Regions from separate parts of the Cobetia sp. AM6 genome, predicted to be linked through region 3. Evidence: predicted binding sites of a transcription regulator. Region 3 holds the regulator's gene; each other region holds the start of a gene.
What was found. Region 3 encodes FNR, which switches genes on or off when oxygen is low (the NO sensors DNR and NnrR bind a similar motif). Its sites were predicted from a motif close to TTGATNTANATCAA; they were not measured.

Region 1: a site for FNR is predicted at 2,597-2,610, ahead of CLAM6_RS05665 (OmpW family outer membrane protein). Genes of this name have one in related genera too.
Region 2: a site for FNR is predicted at 3,171-3,184, ahead of adhP (alcohol dehydrogenase AdhP). Genes of this name have one in related genera too.

What each region holds. Positions count from the first base shown of each region.
Region 1 is NZ_AP021868.1:1,323,778-1,329,207, forward strand. It holds gene CLAM6_RS05655 (aminotransferase-like domain-containing protein) at 1-463, opposite strand, end outside; gene CLAM6_RS05660 (DMT family transporter) at 620-1,609, shown strand; gene CLAM6_RS05665 (OmpW family outer membrane protein) at 1,734-2,345, opposite strand; gene CLAM6_RS05670 (OmpW/AlkL family protein) at 2,827-3,420, opposite strand; gene CLAM6_RS05675 (lipopolysaccharide kinase InaA family protein) at 3,780-4,643, opposite strand; gene CLAM6_RS05680 (cytochrome ubiquinol oxidase subunit I) at 5,230-5,430, shown strand, end outside.
Region 2 is NZ_AP021868.1:583,364-588,793, forward strand. It holds gene CLAM6_RS02535 (Nramp family divalent metal transporter) at 1-206, shown strand, start outside; gene CLAM6_RS02540 (response regulator) at 296-1,099, opposite strand; gene exaC (acetaldehyde dehydrogenase ExaC) at 1,554-3,074, shown strand; gene adhP (alcohol dehydrogenase AdhP) at 3,394-4,422, shown strand; gene CLAM6_RS02555 (pyridoxamine 5'-phosphate oxidase family protein) at 4,597-5,088, opposite strand; gene CLAM6_RS02560 (CreA family protein) at 5,265-5,430, opposite strand, start outside.
Region 3 is NZ_AP021868.1:344,618-350,047, reverse strand. It holds gene CLAM6_RS01605 (cbb3-type cytochrome c oxidase subunit I) at 1-1,269, shown strand, start outside; gene CLAM6_RS01600 (cbb3-type cytochrome c oxidase subunit II) at 1,266-1,883, shown strand; gene CLAM6_RS01595 (hypothetical protein) at 1,909-2,187, shown strand; gene fnr (fumarate/nitrate reduction transcriptional regulator Fnr) at 2,476-3,225, shown strand; gene CLAM6_RS01585 (fatty acid cis/trans isomerase) at 3,451-5,430, opposite strand, start outside.

The DNA of each region.
Region 1 (5,430 bases), 980 kb from region 3:
CCGGGTCACTGATGGTGAGGGTGGTGATGGCGCGCGGCCTGTGATGTGACTCTCGCTGCCCGTGCTCTAGCTCGTCGGGGTGGCGAGATGAAGCCGGGCTGGTCTGTGAGTCGGTATTCAGGGCATCCGCGTCGTGAGCAGCCTGCGTCGCTGGCGCGACCCGATAGCCGGCACGCGGTTCGGCGATGATCAGGCCCGCCGCCTCCAGCTCGCCATAGGCACGAATCACGCTGTTGAGGCCGAGCCCCGACTGCGCCGCCTGCCGCCTGAGCGAAGGCAGGCGCTGTCCCGCGCTCAGTTTACCCGTCGCCATCTGGGTCTTGAGCCGCTCGACCAGCTGCTGATAGCGCGGCAGCGTCGCGGCTGTGGCGCCTGAGCTGGCGGTTGAGCTGGTGGTTGAGTTGATGGCGGGGCCTGCAAGCGAAGGGCGGCTGGCGGACGAAGCGTGCTCGGCGGATGACATGCCTGTCTGTACCCCTTGAATTGGTGATTATCTGTATCTTGTGCCCCCTTGAGGGTTCGCGGCAAGCTGAAGGCTCATGTCGTGGTCCCGTCGGTGCACGTCCTGCACCTGCCTATGGGCCGACCGCTTGTCATTTCTCTCGCTGGAGTCTGCGTGATGTGGATGCCACTTTGCTTCGTGTTTCTGTTCGCCAGCGGCTTCATCGCCGCGCGCTTCGGCACCCTGGACGCTGAACCCTTCACCTTGCTGCTGGTGCGCAGCCTGCTGGTGCTGCCGGTGCTGGGGTTGATTCTATGGCTGCGCCGCAAGCCGCGTCAGTGGGGCCGGCGCAATGACCGTCTGGCGCAGATGGGCATTGGCATGCTGTTGCATGGCGCCTACCTGGGCGGCGTGTTCGCGGCGGTCAAGGCGGGGCTGCCGGCGGGCCTGACGGCGCTGCTGGTCAGCCTGCATCCACTGGTGACGGCGGCCTTGTCACTGCCGCTGTTCGGCGTGCGGCTGGGCGCCAAGCAGTGGGCGGGGCTTGGCTGTGGCGCCATCGGCGTCAGTCTGGTGCTGGGGGCAGGGCTTGCCAAGGATGGCGCGGGTACCCTGGAGTGGCCGCTGATCGGGCTCGTCTGGTGCCTGGTGGCGCTGATCGGCGTGTCCAGCTCGACGCTGTGGCAGAAGCGGGTCTCCGGGCGCATGGGGCTGGTCGAGGGGCTGATGTTCCAGTATCTCGGTGCGGGCGCGGTGTTCGTCGTCGCGGCGACCAGTGTCGGCAGCTTTGCCTTTGACCCCACGCCGCGTCTGCTGCTGACCATGGCCTGGCTGGTGATCGCCATCTCGGTCGGTGCCATCTGGCTGCTGATGCTGATGCTGGAGCGGGGCGAGGCCCATCAGGTCGCGCGCACCTTCTTCCTGGTGCCGCCGTGTGCCGCGCTGATGGCATGGTGGCTGTTCGATGAGCAGTGGACCGCGCTGATGGTGGCGGGCGCGGCACTGGTGGTGCTGGGGCTGGTGCTGGACCGCCCGCGTCCGGGCAAGGTGAGCAAGGCGCCGGCCGACGACGCCATGCCGCCTTCGCCTTCAACGCCCTCAACCTCAATAGCTTCAGCAACTTCCAAGGCCTCGGTAACGAACAGCGGGCAAGCCGCCCCGCGCTGAGGCGTGCCGAGCGCACAACTCACAACGCACAACGCACAACGCACAACGCCCCGCCGGCCCGAGATGGGCTGGCGGGGCGTTGTCGTTTCTGACCAGTCAGAAGCGCTAGCCAGGAAGTGGCTGATCAGAAGCGATAGCTGATCCCGGCCATGGTCACGATGGGGTCGATCTCGACCTTGTCGTTGACGCTGCCCGCCACGGTGACATCGGAATCGATATCCAGATACCAGGCGGCGACGTTGGCCGCCCAGTGCTCGTTGATCACCAGATCGACGCCGATCTGTGCGGCCGCGCCCCAGCTGTCATCCATCTCGAGCTTGGTGCCATCGTCGAGGGTTTCATCGGAGAAGTGGGTGTAGTTGACGCCCGCGCCGATGTACGGCTGAATGCGCGATTCACGTCCGCCAAGCGGGTAGTACTGCAGTGTCAGGGTCGGCGGCAGGTGATCGACGGAACCGGCTTTCTGGCCATTGAGCGAGATGTCGTGGTCGAAATCCTGCGCCGCCAGCAGCTCGATACCGAAGGTGTCGGTGAAGCGATAGCCGAGAGTGAAGGCAAAGGCGCTGTCATCATCGACATCCACGTCGGCACCGATGGCATCGATGCGACCGTTGTCACTCTTCGGCGAGACCTTGGCGACACCTGCACGCGTCCAGAACTGTCCGGCGCCGTAGTTGAGCGAGCTGAGAGAGTTGAGAGAGCTGTGAGAGCTGGCATTCAGCGAGTCGGCGGCCATGGCCGGTGTGGCGCCGAGAGTCGCGAGGCTGGTGAGGCCTGCCAGTGCCAGAATCTGCCACGGGCGTGCCGCAGAGCGCGGGCTGCGCGAAGTCAGGTGCGCGGGGAGGGAGGCTGAGCGAGAGACGACGTCGGACATGATGGCTCCTGAAGGATGGCGGGAAACAATGCCCTCATTCTAGGTAGCCGAATTTCGAGAAATTTGATCTGGGGCAAGAGTTTACGGGCGTTCTTGCTCGGTCAGGGACGTGGTTGATCCAGGTCAATTTCTGCGCCACGTCGCTGAAGATCGGCCATGTAGCCGTTGGCTGCCCACAACGAAAACGCCGCAGACCCGAAGGTCTGCGGCGTTTGTGTGTGATGCCCATCTGGCGCCTGGACGGCTCGGCGTTGCCGAGCTCCATCGCTGACGTTTTCATGACGCGGCATCACACGGCTTGCCAGGTACTCGCTGGAGGCATGTTCACGCCTCGTGCAAGGACTTAGAAGCGGTAGGTGACACCGGCACCGACAGTGACCGGGTCCAGCTCGGTGTCGTTCACGTCCTGTCCGGCGATCTTGGTATCGGCCTTGACGTCGGCGTAACGAGCGAAGCCGTTGACGGCCCAGGCTTCGGTGATCTTGAGGTCCACACCCAGCTCGGCAGCGGCGCCGTAGCTGTCGTCGATGTCCATGCTCTGGCCACCGGCAGACTCACCGGAGAAGTGGGTGTAGTTCAGGCCGACACCAGCGTACGGCTGGACGCGGGCTTCAGTACCGCCCAGCGGGTAGTACTGCAGCATCAGGTTGATCGGCATCTGATCGAAACCACCGGCGCTGTTTTCCCAGTCAGTGCTGAATTCTTCAGTGGACTGCAGGGCGATGGCCAGGTTGTCGTGGAACATGTAGCCCACGGAACCGGCGAAGCCAGACTCGTCCTTGGCGATCAGACCGTTGCCGTTGTTGCTCTTGCCGTCGACCTTGGCAACGCCACCGCGCAGGAAGGTATCACCCTTGCCATATGCCATGGCGGATTGTGCGCCCATTGCCATGGTGCCGGCGATAACAGTAGCGGTCAGGATCTTGATAGCTTTCATGTGTAGTTCTCCTTGAAGCTTGGCTTCGTGAGCTGCCTGTCAGCAGTGCCTCGCTACCCTACGGCTTGGGCCGTGTGCTCTGCGTGGCTGCGTCGATCAGGGGACGCTGCAAACTATAAAAAACAGCGTTCTGTTTGGCAAGCTTTTTTTAGAACGTTGTTTGAAAACTTATTAGGCGTCCTGTTAGCGGATGTTACCGATTATTTCAGGGAAGTTTAATGTCTCACGAGTGAGACTTGTGGTGACGCATTCGAGCGACATCCCCATTCATCCTCGCGCAAGGTGACCAAGACCTTGGTCGCATGCCGTGCGCGAGGTTAGTGTTCACTACGCAAAGGTCATTTCCGGCCTCTGCAGGCTCAGCGCCGCTTGCGTGCGGCGCGTGCTTCCAGCTCTTTCAGCCACTGACTGACCTCGGCGCTCTGCGCATCCGCATCGCGATAGACGGCAAGAAATTGTCGCCATTCATCGTGCTGCCAGCTCTTCAGGCGGCGCCACAGCACGTAGAGATCGCGCAGGCACTCGTGGCGGCGCAGCACGAAGCGGCGCGTCTTCTCGAGGTCGATGATGACGGCGTCCATCTGCCAGGTGCTGTTCGGCGACTCACTCGGCGGGCGACTGAGGAAGAGGTGCTTGGGGAACAGACAGCCATGCATCAGGCCAGCCTGATGAATCTCGCGAACGAGGCGGGCGCTGGCGGTGATGACCTGAGAGCGCATGCCGGCATCGAGTTCCGCCCAGCGTTCATGCCAGTGATCCAGATCATCGCGCCCGGCGAGATCGAAGGTGATCAGGATGGCGCGCCATTCCCGGCCAGCACGCCGCTCGCCGTACCAGCCGGCGTCCACTGCCGGTATTCCCAGCGCGTGATAGTGGCGGATGGCACGCCATTCGCGAGAGAAGGTCGGTTCGCCCAGCGGGCGCGCCAGGCTGCGGCCCAGGTGGTTGGTCTGGCGCTTGAGATAGAGGCGATGACTGTTGCCGTCCTCATCCTCGAGCGTCAGCAGCGAAACCGTCGAGACGCCGCCGCGTTCACGATTCGGCGCGTCGACGTCGTGGGCTGCCACTTGCCACAGGGCATCGAAGCTATTGAGGTCGTGCTGCTCCAGCAGGCGGGCGAGGCCGGCTTCGCAGTAATCGCCGTGGCCGCGCGGCGCCGTGGCGCTGGGGCTGGTGGTGGCGGTGTGACCAGCAGAGGGATGAATGGGGGAGCGATGCGTCATGTCAGGTAGGAATCACGGTCTCGGGTGATAGGCGGTAAGCGTTCACTGGCAATCCTTGGCGGTGAGCGCTGCGATGACTGGCCATGATAGTTAGCCTGCTGGGGAAGTGACAGGCCTGCGGCACAAAACTCTCCTTCCCAGCGCGTCAATGGCGCGGGGCCGTGATGGCTTGCTGCGCGGCGACTGGCGGCGCTTGGGTGCGCCAGTCGGTCGCAGCGTGGTGCAACGTCGCAGTGTGGTCGATGGTCGCAGCGCGCGCAGGGGTGCGCAGAGTCAGCGTTGAGATGGCGCCAGGCCAGCGAGGCCCGCCGCTCCAGCATCCATGCGGCTTGCAGCGGAGTTGTCCAGTGACAGCAGGCACTTGGCGGAGGTAGCGGGTGCGACATGCGCCCGGTGAGTGCGACAACCTGACATCTGGAGACTGGCGCGGGAGGGTAGACAATGCCGACCAAGGTCTTGGTGCCACGGTGCCATTGCCTGTGTGCTTGCCGGCGAGAGTCGGCCTGATGTGTCCGTCCGACGTCGGTGGCAAGCGCATGCAGGGACGGCAGCCTGACCGTCCGCCTTATCGCAAAGGGGTTAAGACATGATCTCCGATACCGTCGTGGAGCTGTCGCGGTTCCAGTTCGGCATGACCGCGCTCTACCACTTCCTGTTCGTACCATTGACCATCGGCATGGCTTTCCTGCTGGCCATCATGGAATCCCTGTATGTCATGACCGGCAAGCAGGTCTACCAGGACATGACCAGGTTCTGGGGCAAGCTGTTCGGTATCAACTTCGCTCTT
Region 2 (5,430 bases), 240 kb from region 3:
TGCCGGAGCAGCAGGTGCTGGTCGCAAGCCAGGTGGTACTCAGCTTCGGGATTCCCTTCGCGCTGGTGCCGCTGTTGATGTTCACCGCCAACCGCCGCCTGATGGGAGACCTGGTCAATCGTCACTGGGTGACGGCCATCGGGGTGCTGGTCGCGGCGATCATCATCCTGCTCAATGGCTATGTGCTGGTCGGCGAGCTGATGTAGGCCCCATGCTTTATGCCCCAGTTCCTATGCCCTTGTGAGAGGTAAAAGCCCTGCTGGTGGCAGGACCTCGCAACGCCCCGCTGTGTGCCTCATTCGTGAGCGCCCCGGCGGGGCGTTGCGCGTTGTGGGGCGGCAGGGCGCGCGCTCGCGCCAGACATGGCAGGCAGGGCGTGGCTGGCCAGCAGAATCGCCTGTACCCGGCTGGCGACCCCCAGCTTGTGCAGGATGGCGGAGACATGCGACTTGACGGTGGTCTCCGCCACGCCCAGCTGCCAGGCGATCATCTTGTTGGATTCGCCCAGCACCATGCGCTCCAGCACGCCGCGCTGCTTGGTGGTGAGGGTCTGCCAGCGCTGCGCGAATTCCGCCTCGCTGAGGCTCGGCGCGAGTTGAGGCGCTGGCGATGGCACTGGTGCTGAGGCCGATACTGAGGCTGAGGAGGAAGCCGCCTGGCTCGCCAGCGCCGGGCGCGGGGCGGCGCGCATCAGTCGAGCGGGCACATAGACCTCACCGGCCAGCATGCGCGCGAGCGCCTCGCGCAATACCTCCGCCGAGCTCGACTTGGAGAGATAGCCGACCGCGCCGAGTGCCAAGGCCTCCAGCACCGTCTCGCGCGCCTCGTGGGCGGAGAGAATCGCCACCGGCAGCCAGTCTGCCTCCTGGCGCAAGCGCATCAGGCCTTCCAGGCCGTGGCTGTCGGGCAGGTCGAGATCCAGCAGCAGCAGGTCGAGGCTATCGGCATGCGCGTCGATGAGGCTGAGCGTCTCGGCGAGACTGGCGGCCTGCAGCAGCTCGTAGGGCGGTGCCGGGGCGTCAGCGACGCTCAGACTCAGGGTACGACTGATGGCATCACGGAACAGCGGATGGTCATCCGCGATCAACAGACGGTACATGGAGGCTCCTGGCCGGTGGCGGGCGATATCCTGAGCATGGCTTTTCTTAACATGACGATCCTGATCATGACCTTGCTGATCATAGCTACCCTGAGCATAACGTCATGGCGTGGTGTCGTGCCTTGCGGCCTTCGCGGTATGGCGGCGTTCGTTTCTCCTTCCTTTTCTCCTCCCAAGGGATGAGACGGTCTCCGCCCATGGGGGCATGTCGCGATTGGCGTCGGTGGTCAAGACTGTGAGAGTCGCCTGATCAAGATGCTCTCGATAGAGCGGGTAGCGGGTCAGCGCCAACGGGGCCACTGCAGAAGGGCCAACACAGGCGTTTCGCTGACACGACAACGACTTCTCAGCAGCGACAACGACTTCTCAGCAACGATAACGACTGTGCAGCAATGACAACAACAGGCCGTCGATCACGAGCGCCACTCGTGAATCCGGCCAACAGGAGTTCGCCATGATCTACGCCTCCCCGGGCAGCGCCGATGCGCTGGTCACGTTCAAGGATATCTACGGCAACTATATCGGCGGTCGCTTCGTCGAGCCGGTGAAGGGTGAGTACTTCGACAATGTCAGCCCGGTGACGGGCGAGGCCTTCTGCCGTATCCCGCGTTCGAGTGCGGAGGATATCGACCTCGCGCTGGACGCCGCCCACAAGGCAGCCGCTGCCTGGGGCAAGACCTCGGTGCAGGAGCGCTCCAACATCCTGCTCAAGATCGCGGATCGCATCGAGCAGAACCTCGAGATGCTGGCCGTCGCCGAGACCTGGGACAACGGCAAGGCGGTGCGCGAGACGCTGAACGCCGATATTCCGCTGGCGGCGGACCACTTCCGTTACTTCGCCGGTTGCCTGCGCTCCCAGGAAGGCACCGCGGCGGATATCGACGCCAATACCGTCTCCTACCACTTCCATGAGCCGCTGGGCGTGGTCGGGCAGATCATCCCGTGGAACTTCCCGATTTTGATGGCGGCCTGGAAGCTCGGCCCGGCGCTGGCGGCCGGCAACTGCGTGGTGCTCAAGCCGGCGGAACAGACCCCGGCCTCGATTCTGGTGCTCGCGGAGCTGATCAATGACCTGCTGCCGGCGGGCGTGCTCAACATCGTCAACGGCTACGGGGCCGAGGCCGGTCAGGCGCTGGCCACCAGCAAGCGCATCGCCAAGATCGCCTTCACCGGCTCCACTCCCGTGGGCTCGCACATTCTCAAGTGCGCCGCCGACAGCATCATCCCCTCCACGGTGGAGCTGGGCGGCAAGTCGCCCAACATCTACTTCGCCGACATCATGAATGCCGAACCCGAATTCATCGACAAGGCCGCCGAAGGCCTGGTGCTGGCGTTCTTCAATCAGGGCGAGGTGTGCACCTGCCCGTCGCGTGCCCTGATCCAGGAAAGCATCTACGACGACTTCATGGCCCGAGTGATGGAGCGCGTGAAGACCATCAAGCGCGGCAACCCGCTGGACACCGACGTACAGGTCGGCGCCCAGGCCTCCCGCGAGCAGTTCGACAAGATCATGTCCTACATGGATGTCGCCCGCGAGGAAGGCGCCGAGGTGCTCACCGGCGGCAGCAGCGAGCAGCTGGAGAACGAGCTGGCCAACGGCTATTACATCCAGCCGACCCTGCTCAAGGGCAACAACTCGATGCGTGTCTTCCAGGAGGAGATCTTCGGGCCGGTGGTGGCCGTCACCACCTTCCGTGACGAGGCCGAGGCGCTGGCCATCGCCAATGACACCGAATTCGGTCTCGGCGCCGGCGTCTGGAGCCGCGACATGAACGTCGCCTTCCGCATGGGGCGCGGCATCCAGGCCGGTCGCGTGTGGACCAACTGCTACCACCAGTATCCCGCCCATGCCGCCTTCGGTGGCTACAAGAAATCCGGTGTCGGTCGCGAGACCCACAAGATGGCACTGGAGCACTACCAGCAGACCAAGAACCTGCTGGTCAGCTACGACATCAATCCGCTCGGCTTCTTCTAGGCCTGTCTGGCAGCGCCACCGCGACTGGTGGTGCTGCACGACTCCCGCGATTCTTGCTTGAGAAATGACATCGATGCCCGCGCCAGATCCGATTGCTTGATCTGGCGCAGGGCAGGGAGCGCTGCGTCTGGTTTCAATGGAGAGGCAAGCTTTGCACTGGTCTGAGTGCAGGCATAGGCGCTGGCACGGGCGCTGGCGCATGCAGGCGCCAGCCCACACTCTCCGGCGCAACTCTCCGCCGCAGCTCTGCTGGTTCGTCTGTCTTGAATGTCCGTCTTTCTTGAATGTTCGTCAGTCTTCAATGGATGAGGAGTACGTCATGGATAACAGCATGAAAGCCGCCGTGGTACGTGAATTCGGTGCACCGCTGGTGATCGAGGAGGTCGCGGTACCGCGACCGGGGCGTGGCGAGATTCTGGTCGAGGTCGCCGCCTCCGGGGTCTGTCATACCGACCTGCACGCCGCGCATGGCGACTGGCCGGTGAAACCCAATCCGCCGTTCATTCCCGGCCATGAAGGCGTCGGCACCATCGCGGCGGTGGGCGAGGGCGTCACCCACGTCAAGGAAGGCGACCGTGTCGGGGTGCCCTGGCTCTACTCGGCCTGCGGCCACTGCGAGCATTGCCTGGGCGGCTGGGAGACGCTGTGCGAGAGTCAGCAGAATACCGGCTACTCGGTGAATGGCGGCTTCGCCCAGTTCACGCTGGCGGACGCAGGCTACGTCGGCCGACTGCCGGACAGCGTGGGCTTCGTGGAGATCGCGCCGGTGCTGTGCGCCGGGGTCACGGTCTACAAGGGACTCAAGATGACCGACACCCGCCCCGGCCAGTGGGTGGTGATCTCGGGCATCGGTGGGCTGGGACATATGGCGGTGCAGTATGCGCGCGCCATGGGCCTGAACGTGGCGGCGGTGGATGTGGATGATGCCAAGCTGGAACTGGCCCGCCGTCTGGGCGCGACCGTGACCGTCAATGCCATGAAGGAAGACCCGGCGAGCGTCATCAAGCGCGAGATCGGCGGTGCGCATGGCGCGCTGGTGACGGCGGTGTCGCCCAAGGCCTTCGATCAGGCCCAGAACATGCTGCGCCGTGGCGGTACCCTGGTGCTCAACGGCCTGCCGCCGGGCGATTTCCCGCTGCCGATCTTCTCCACCGTGCTCAATGGCATCACGGTGCGTGGCTCCATCGTCGGCACGCGTCAGGACCTGCAGGAGGCGCTGGACTTCGCCGCGGAAGGCAAGGTCGCTGCCACCGTGCAGACCGGCAAGCTCGAGGACATCAACGACATCTTCGGACGCATGATCGACGGCAAGATCGAGGGGCGCATCGTGCTCGACATGAAGGCCTGAGGCGTTCGCTGGCCTGAATCCTCCCCACCGATGACAAGCCTGCTGGAAGCGGCAGGCTGCCAGACACGACAACGCCAGCCCGAGGGCTGGCGTTGTCGTGTCTGGCTTGGCCGTGCGAGTTGACTCTCACGCGGGCACTGCAAAGAGCTCTCTCTGACGAGCTCGGGCTTCTGCTTACACCGTGCCGAATTTCTCGTTCTCGCCCATGTCCGGGGTGTGGTCCTTGTCGAGGTTGGCGCGCGCCACCTCGTAGAGCTGATAGGCCTTGCTCTCCTTGGCCTTCCAGTGCTCGCCGGATTGCACCGAGATCTCCAGCAGGGTGACGTCGGGGTCATCCTTGCCTTCCGGGAACCAGGCGGCCACGAACGGGTTCCAGAACTTGTCGATCAGGCCCTGATCGCGGTGCAGATTGGCATGACCGCTCAGCGACACGTAGACGCCATCATCCTGATCGGAAAAGCTCAGGCAGACCTCGCTGTCCTTCCTGGCCTCAAACACCTTCTCGGCGCTGGCGCGGGTGAAGAACCACAGGGTGCCGTCGTAGTCATCCTGCACCAGATGCATCGGGCGGGCGTGGGGCATGCCGTCGCCTTGCGTCACCAACATGCCGACCTTCACATCCTTGATCAGCTTCCAGATCTTCTGCTTGTGCTCCGGGCTCGACATCGTGTGTCACTCCTTTGCGTCATGCGAATGAAAATCCGGCTGGCTAGCCGTTGCACAAGACCTTGGAGCGACAGCCCCCAACTTCAAGGGATGATGGTGAAGCTTTCGCTTGATGAGCCAGCACTTGATGAGTCGGCGCTTGATCAATCGGCGCTTGATTCAGGCGCCGAGGTGACTCACTGCGCTGCCGGTGCCTGCCAGGCGTCGCTGCCCCACAGCGGCACGCTGCTCAGTGCATGCTTGAAGCTGCCGCTGGTTTCCTTGGTGCTGTAGGCGATATAGAGCAGGCTCTGGGAGTCGCGATCCAGAATGCGGCGAATCTTGAGGCTCTTGAGCAGCACG
Region 3 (5,430 bases):
GCCGAGACGGCGATAGCGGATATCGCACTGCCCCCCTTCACGCTCAAGTTGATGCATTTCACCTTCCTCGGCTGGCAGGCCGTGGTCGCGCTCGGCGCACTGGCGATTGTCGCAGGCTACTCCTCGGGCCAATACATGGCCGAAGCGCCCTGGCTCGTCGATCTCCTGATGACCCTCGTCTGGCTGGCCGTGGCGTGGGTCTTCTTCACAGTGCTGGAACAGCGCACGCTGCGCCGCCTGCCGGTGGCCTGCTGGTACTTCATCGCCGGCCTGATGCTGGTGTTGATACAGCATGTGTTGATCTCGCTCAGCGTGCCGATCGGCCTGCTGGAATCGATACCGCTCTTCACGGGCAGCCTCGAGGCACTGATTCAGCGCTGGCAGGCAGGGCCACTCCCCGGCGGCATGTTCGCATTCGGCGTCATTGCCCTGCTCCATCACATGGTGACGAGCCGCTCACGGCTGCCGCTCTACTCGCATCGGCTGGCCGCCACCAGCTTCTGGATGCTGGTGCTGCTGGCGACATGGGGAGGTGCTCCGCTGCTGTTCGCGAGCGCCCTGCCGGCCTGGAGCCAGACGCTGGGCATGGCGATGGGCCTCCTGCTGCTGGCGCCGGGGCTGGCACTCAGCCTCAATGGCCTGATGACACTCAAGGAGGATTGGCACTCATTGCGCCGGGATCCGCTGATCTGCCTGCTGGCGGCAGCTCTGGTCAGTTATGCCCTGGCGGTTCTTGAATACAGCCTGCTGTCACTGCCGACCCTCAATGCCCTGACCTTCAGTGCCGCCAACAGTCTGTCGCCGGCAGCAAGCCTGGGAGTGGTCGCGACAGTCGCCATCGTGATGGCCTATCACCTGCTGCCCCCGATGCGCTCCCTCGCGCTGCTCAAGACTCACGCCCTGCTGGTCATCATCGGCACCCTGCTGTGCGTTGCCGCCAGCTGGGCGACCACGCTGCTTCAAGGCAGCATGTGGCATGTGCTGGCAAATGACGGCAGGCCGCTATACACCTTGAGCGAGGTGCTGGAAGCGGCCCGCATGCCGATGATGATCTCGCTGGGCGGGCTCGCCTGCTGGGCGCTCGGCTTGCTGCTGATGCTCCTCAATGTGACGCGCACCCTGGCTGATCAAAAGAGCGAACGCCAAGCCGCTCATGAGCGTCAGCGCCTGAGCTCCGGCTCGCACAAGGCATCATCAGAACCTGCCATGCACTCTGCGTCCCCCTCTACCACGCCCCCTGCCACATCCTCGGGAGGGCACTACGCATGAGACATGTCCTGCTCGAACGTCACGCCGGCCTGATGACGGCACTATGCCTGCTCACCATGAGCCTCGGCGCCCTCGCCCAGCTGGTGCCGCTCGGGGCTCACCCCAGCCTCGCCAGCGCACCCGAAGACCTCAAACCGCTGAGCGCCCTGGCGCTGGAGGGCCAGCGCATCTACCAACGCGAGGGCTGTCAGCAGTGCCACACACGCATGGTGCGCGATCTACCGGGCGACACGGCGCGCCACGGTGATGCGACGACCGCCCGAGAGCGCTATTACGACCGCCCTTCGCTGTGGGGCGTCGAGCGCTGGGGGACGGATTTGAGCAAGCTGCCTGCGCAGCATGACGATGCCTGGCAGCGCCTGCATCTGCATGACCCGCGCAGTCAGGTGCCGGGCTCAGCGATGCCCGCCTACCCGTGGCTGTTCGAGCGGGCATTGAGCGGTGAAGGCATCGCGGCACGCATGCGAGCCCTGCAAGGCCTGGGCGTGCCCTACGCGGAAGACGAGATTCTCGCCGCCCCCAATGACGTGCGTGGCACTGCCGAAATCACGGCGCTGCTCGCCTACCTGCAGCAGGCCGCCCCCGCGAGCGACATCGCCAGCCGTGGCCCATGACAGGACACCGCTCAGGAGACACGACATGAATCTGCTGGAGACAACTGGACTCCCCCTGTTCTGGAATCTCTGGGTGCTGGCCCTCACGCTGGGCAGCCTGGTGCTGTTCGCCATGCTGGCGCTGGGCAGCCTTTCGCGCGCTGCAAGCGCTGACAGCGACGAGCGCGAAGGCGATGGCCCCATGCAGGAACATCGCATCAACGGCGTACGTCAGCCTGGCACACCAGCACCACGTGCCTGGGGCATACTGGCACTGGCGACGCTGGCCGCCGCACTGATCCTGCTGCTCGGCGCAGCTGGCTGAGGCAGGTCGTCGCGGTATGGTCATGCGGGGCCAACCCGGCCTAAAGTTCACACACCTTGCAACGCCCATGGGTTGGGCAGGATAATGAATTAATAAAATCTAATATTATGGCGCCACGAAATTGCACTGCATTAGCCGATAAGCGCTCAGACTCTGGCCGCTCGATTCAATTCGGCTAGGCAGGGTAGCGGCGGGCGACAAGGCCCCGCCCCACCGTTGTTGCGCCCGAAAGACCCCTCCCGCTGCCCTGCCCCAGGGGTAGCGGTGACATTCCTCAGGAGAGTCACCATGACGGCCAATGCACAGGCATCACACCGCTTGCGCGCCCATGAAGCCCGCTGCCAGACCTGTTCGCTGAGTTCACTGTGCCTGCCACTGGCACTGAACATGGAAGATATCGACCAGTTTGACGCCATCATCCGCCGTCGCGCGCCACTCAGAAAAGGGGAAGTACTCTTCACCCAGGGCGATGCCTTCGATTGCGTCTTCACGGTGCGCTCCGGAAGTCTCAAGCAGATCACCAATGAAAACAGCGGCATGGAGCAGCTGACCGGCTTCTACCTGCCCAGCGAGCTGGCCGGGCTGGATGCCATCGACAGCAATTGCTATCCCGGCACTGCGGTGGCGCTGGAGACCACCACCGTCTGCGAGATTCCCTTCGACCGCCTCAATGCGCTCTCGGAGCAGATGCCGGAACTGAGAACCCAGCTGTTCAAGAGCCTGAGCAAGGAGTTGCACGAAGATCGCCGCATGATGATGCTGCTGTCGCGCAAGACAGCCGATGAGCGACTGGCGAGCTTCCTGGTCAACCTGTCACAGCGCTTCCGTCGTCGTGGCTATTCGCCGTACAGCTTCCGCCTGTCGATGGCACGCGCCGATATCGGCAACTATCTGGGGCTTGCCGTCGAAACCATCAGCCGTATCCTGACCCGCTTCCAGACCCAGGGGCTGGTCGACATTCGTGCCCGCGAGGTGCATATCCTGCATCTGGATGGCCTGATCGAACTGGCCGAAGGCGAGTGTCAGGGCGGTCGCTGATGACGCCTGCTGACAGCACATCACGCAGCGCGACACTGCGCTGATCAGCCGCCAGGGCGCCATTTTGGCACTACACAAGAAGAAGCCCGCCACGCAATGTGCGTGGCGGGCTTCTTCCTTCTGTCAGGCCAGTCGTCATGACAGTCCTGATAACCCTGACAGTTCTGGCAGCCCAGACAGTCCTGACAGCAGGCCTTGCCTCAGCCGCTCAAGCCTTGCTGGCAATCAGCGGTTCTCGAGGCGGTTATAGTCCAGCAGGCCCGCTTCGACAGGGCGATCAGCATAGTTGGTGCGCAGCACGCTGTCGGAAAACTCCCAGAAGCGCGGATCAGTCCGGCGCACCCCGATATCGGCCTGCAGGGCGCGATAGTCCTCTTCGGTCTCGAGTGCCGCCACCCGCTCTGCCAGCCCCGTCAGGGTGTCAGCCGTCAGACGCCAGAAGGCATTCGGGTAATCGCCCGCCACGCCACGCAAGACATCGAGAGTGTCTTGCTCAGGACGGCGATTTACCTCCTCATCGAACAGGCTGGTGATGTTGGCGTGGGCGGAATTGCGCAGCACGCTGTAAAGGCGCGGCGAGTCATCAGTGCCATCCTCCAGCGCAACGATCGTCACCTCCGGCATCAGGCTGGCCGAGACTCCCTGCACCGCAGCGAGGGCCTGCAGCTCATGTCGCACGTGCTCGTCCTCGACATTGCTCAGGCTGCGCTCATGGCCGAGTTCCGGCGCGAGGCGCTCCTGCATGCGCCGCATCAGACCAAGGCGAGCCTGGTTCGGGGATGACAGCTCCTGCGGTGTCCAGACGATGCCACTGGGTGCATCGAACTGCGGCGGCTTCTTGAACAGCAGCTCGACAAGCCCGGGGCTGACGTCGCGATACCAGCTGTCATGCACCGCCTGGCGCTCGCCCGCCGGCAACAGCACCAGCAGGTTGTTCTCGCCTTCCATGCGCAGGAAGTCCATGTACAGACGGGTGACCAGCTGATGGCCGAGATTGCCATAGACATCGAAGCCGGCGACCAGCAGATAGTGGATGCGCTCCAGCATCGGGTAATCGATGATCCAGCCCGTCTTGGGCACGCCACCGACCAACCCCTTCATCACCGCCGCATTGTCGAAGTGGCGATAGATGGTCAGGGCCGCGTTGGGATTGCGCCCCTGGCCGGGGCCGTCGGTCCAGCCGCTGCCGTCCCACAGCACTCGCTCATCCAGGCGCAGATCGCCATCGAGATAGGCCTGGGACATCAGGCGCTGCTTGGCCTTGAGGTAGGCGGTCTGCTTGCGCTCGAACTTGACCCAGGAGCTGATCGGCAACGCATTGCTGCTCTGCTCGGCGGGCAGGCTGAGATTCTTCCCTTCCTCGGCCAGGGTGCGTTCCACTTCCGGGTGGCTGAACATCTTCGGATCGGTGAAGCCGACCCAGAAGTGATCATTGATCACATCCACCGCGACCTGACCGCGACAGACCGGCCCCTTGATGAAGCCCATGATGGTGTTCTGCGACTCATCCAGCATGAAGCGATAGCGTGACTCGGCCGGGATGGCCTCGAAGGTCAGGAAAGGATTCGAGGCCGTCTTGAGGTCGTAATCCGGCAGGTCATCCACCGGGTAATCCGGTGTCAGGAACAGCGCCTGCCAGCGCTTGAAGCGAGCATCATCGAGCGCATAGGGCAGATGATTCTTGGCCAGGATCGTCGCGCGCTCCTGCCACAGACGGTAATAGACCCGCGGGCGTCCGGCGTCATCGTGGGGCAGGCTCGCGCGCTCATCGGCGGTGTAGGAGGCATAGGGTGCATCGTAGGGGCGGCGCGTGGAGATGCGCTTGATCGGCTCGCCCGGCGGGGTGCTGGAACGCACCAGCTTGAAGAAGATCGGCCGTCCATCCGCGCCCTTGATGTCCGGGAAATACACATGGCTCAGGAAGAGATGCTCGTAGATATAGCGATTCATCAGGCGCTGCTTGAGGCTGTCGCCGTTGAAGAAGCGCTCGGCCTGCTCGATGTGCGGCATCAGCGCCTGGGGCAGTGGTGCCGGACCGGTCATCGCGCCACCCTTGGCCAGCCAGTTCACCAGCGTGCGGTGCTCTTCATCGCTGACCTGTGGCAGGGCGTAGGGCATGCCCCAGTCAGGATGGTCTTCGGCGAACTTGTCGTAGCCCTCGACGGGGGCACACACCTGACTGCGATTGAGCGACAGGTCGAAGCG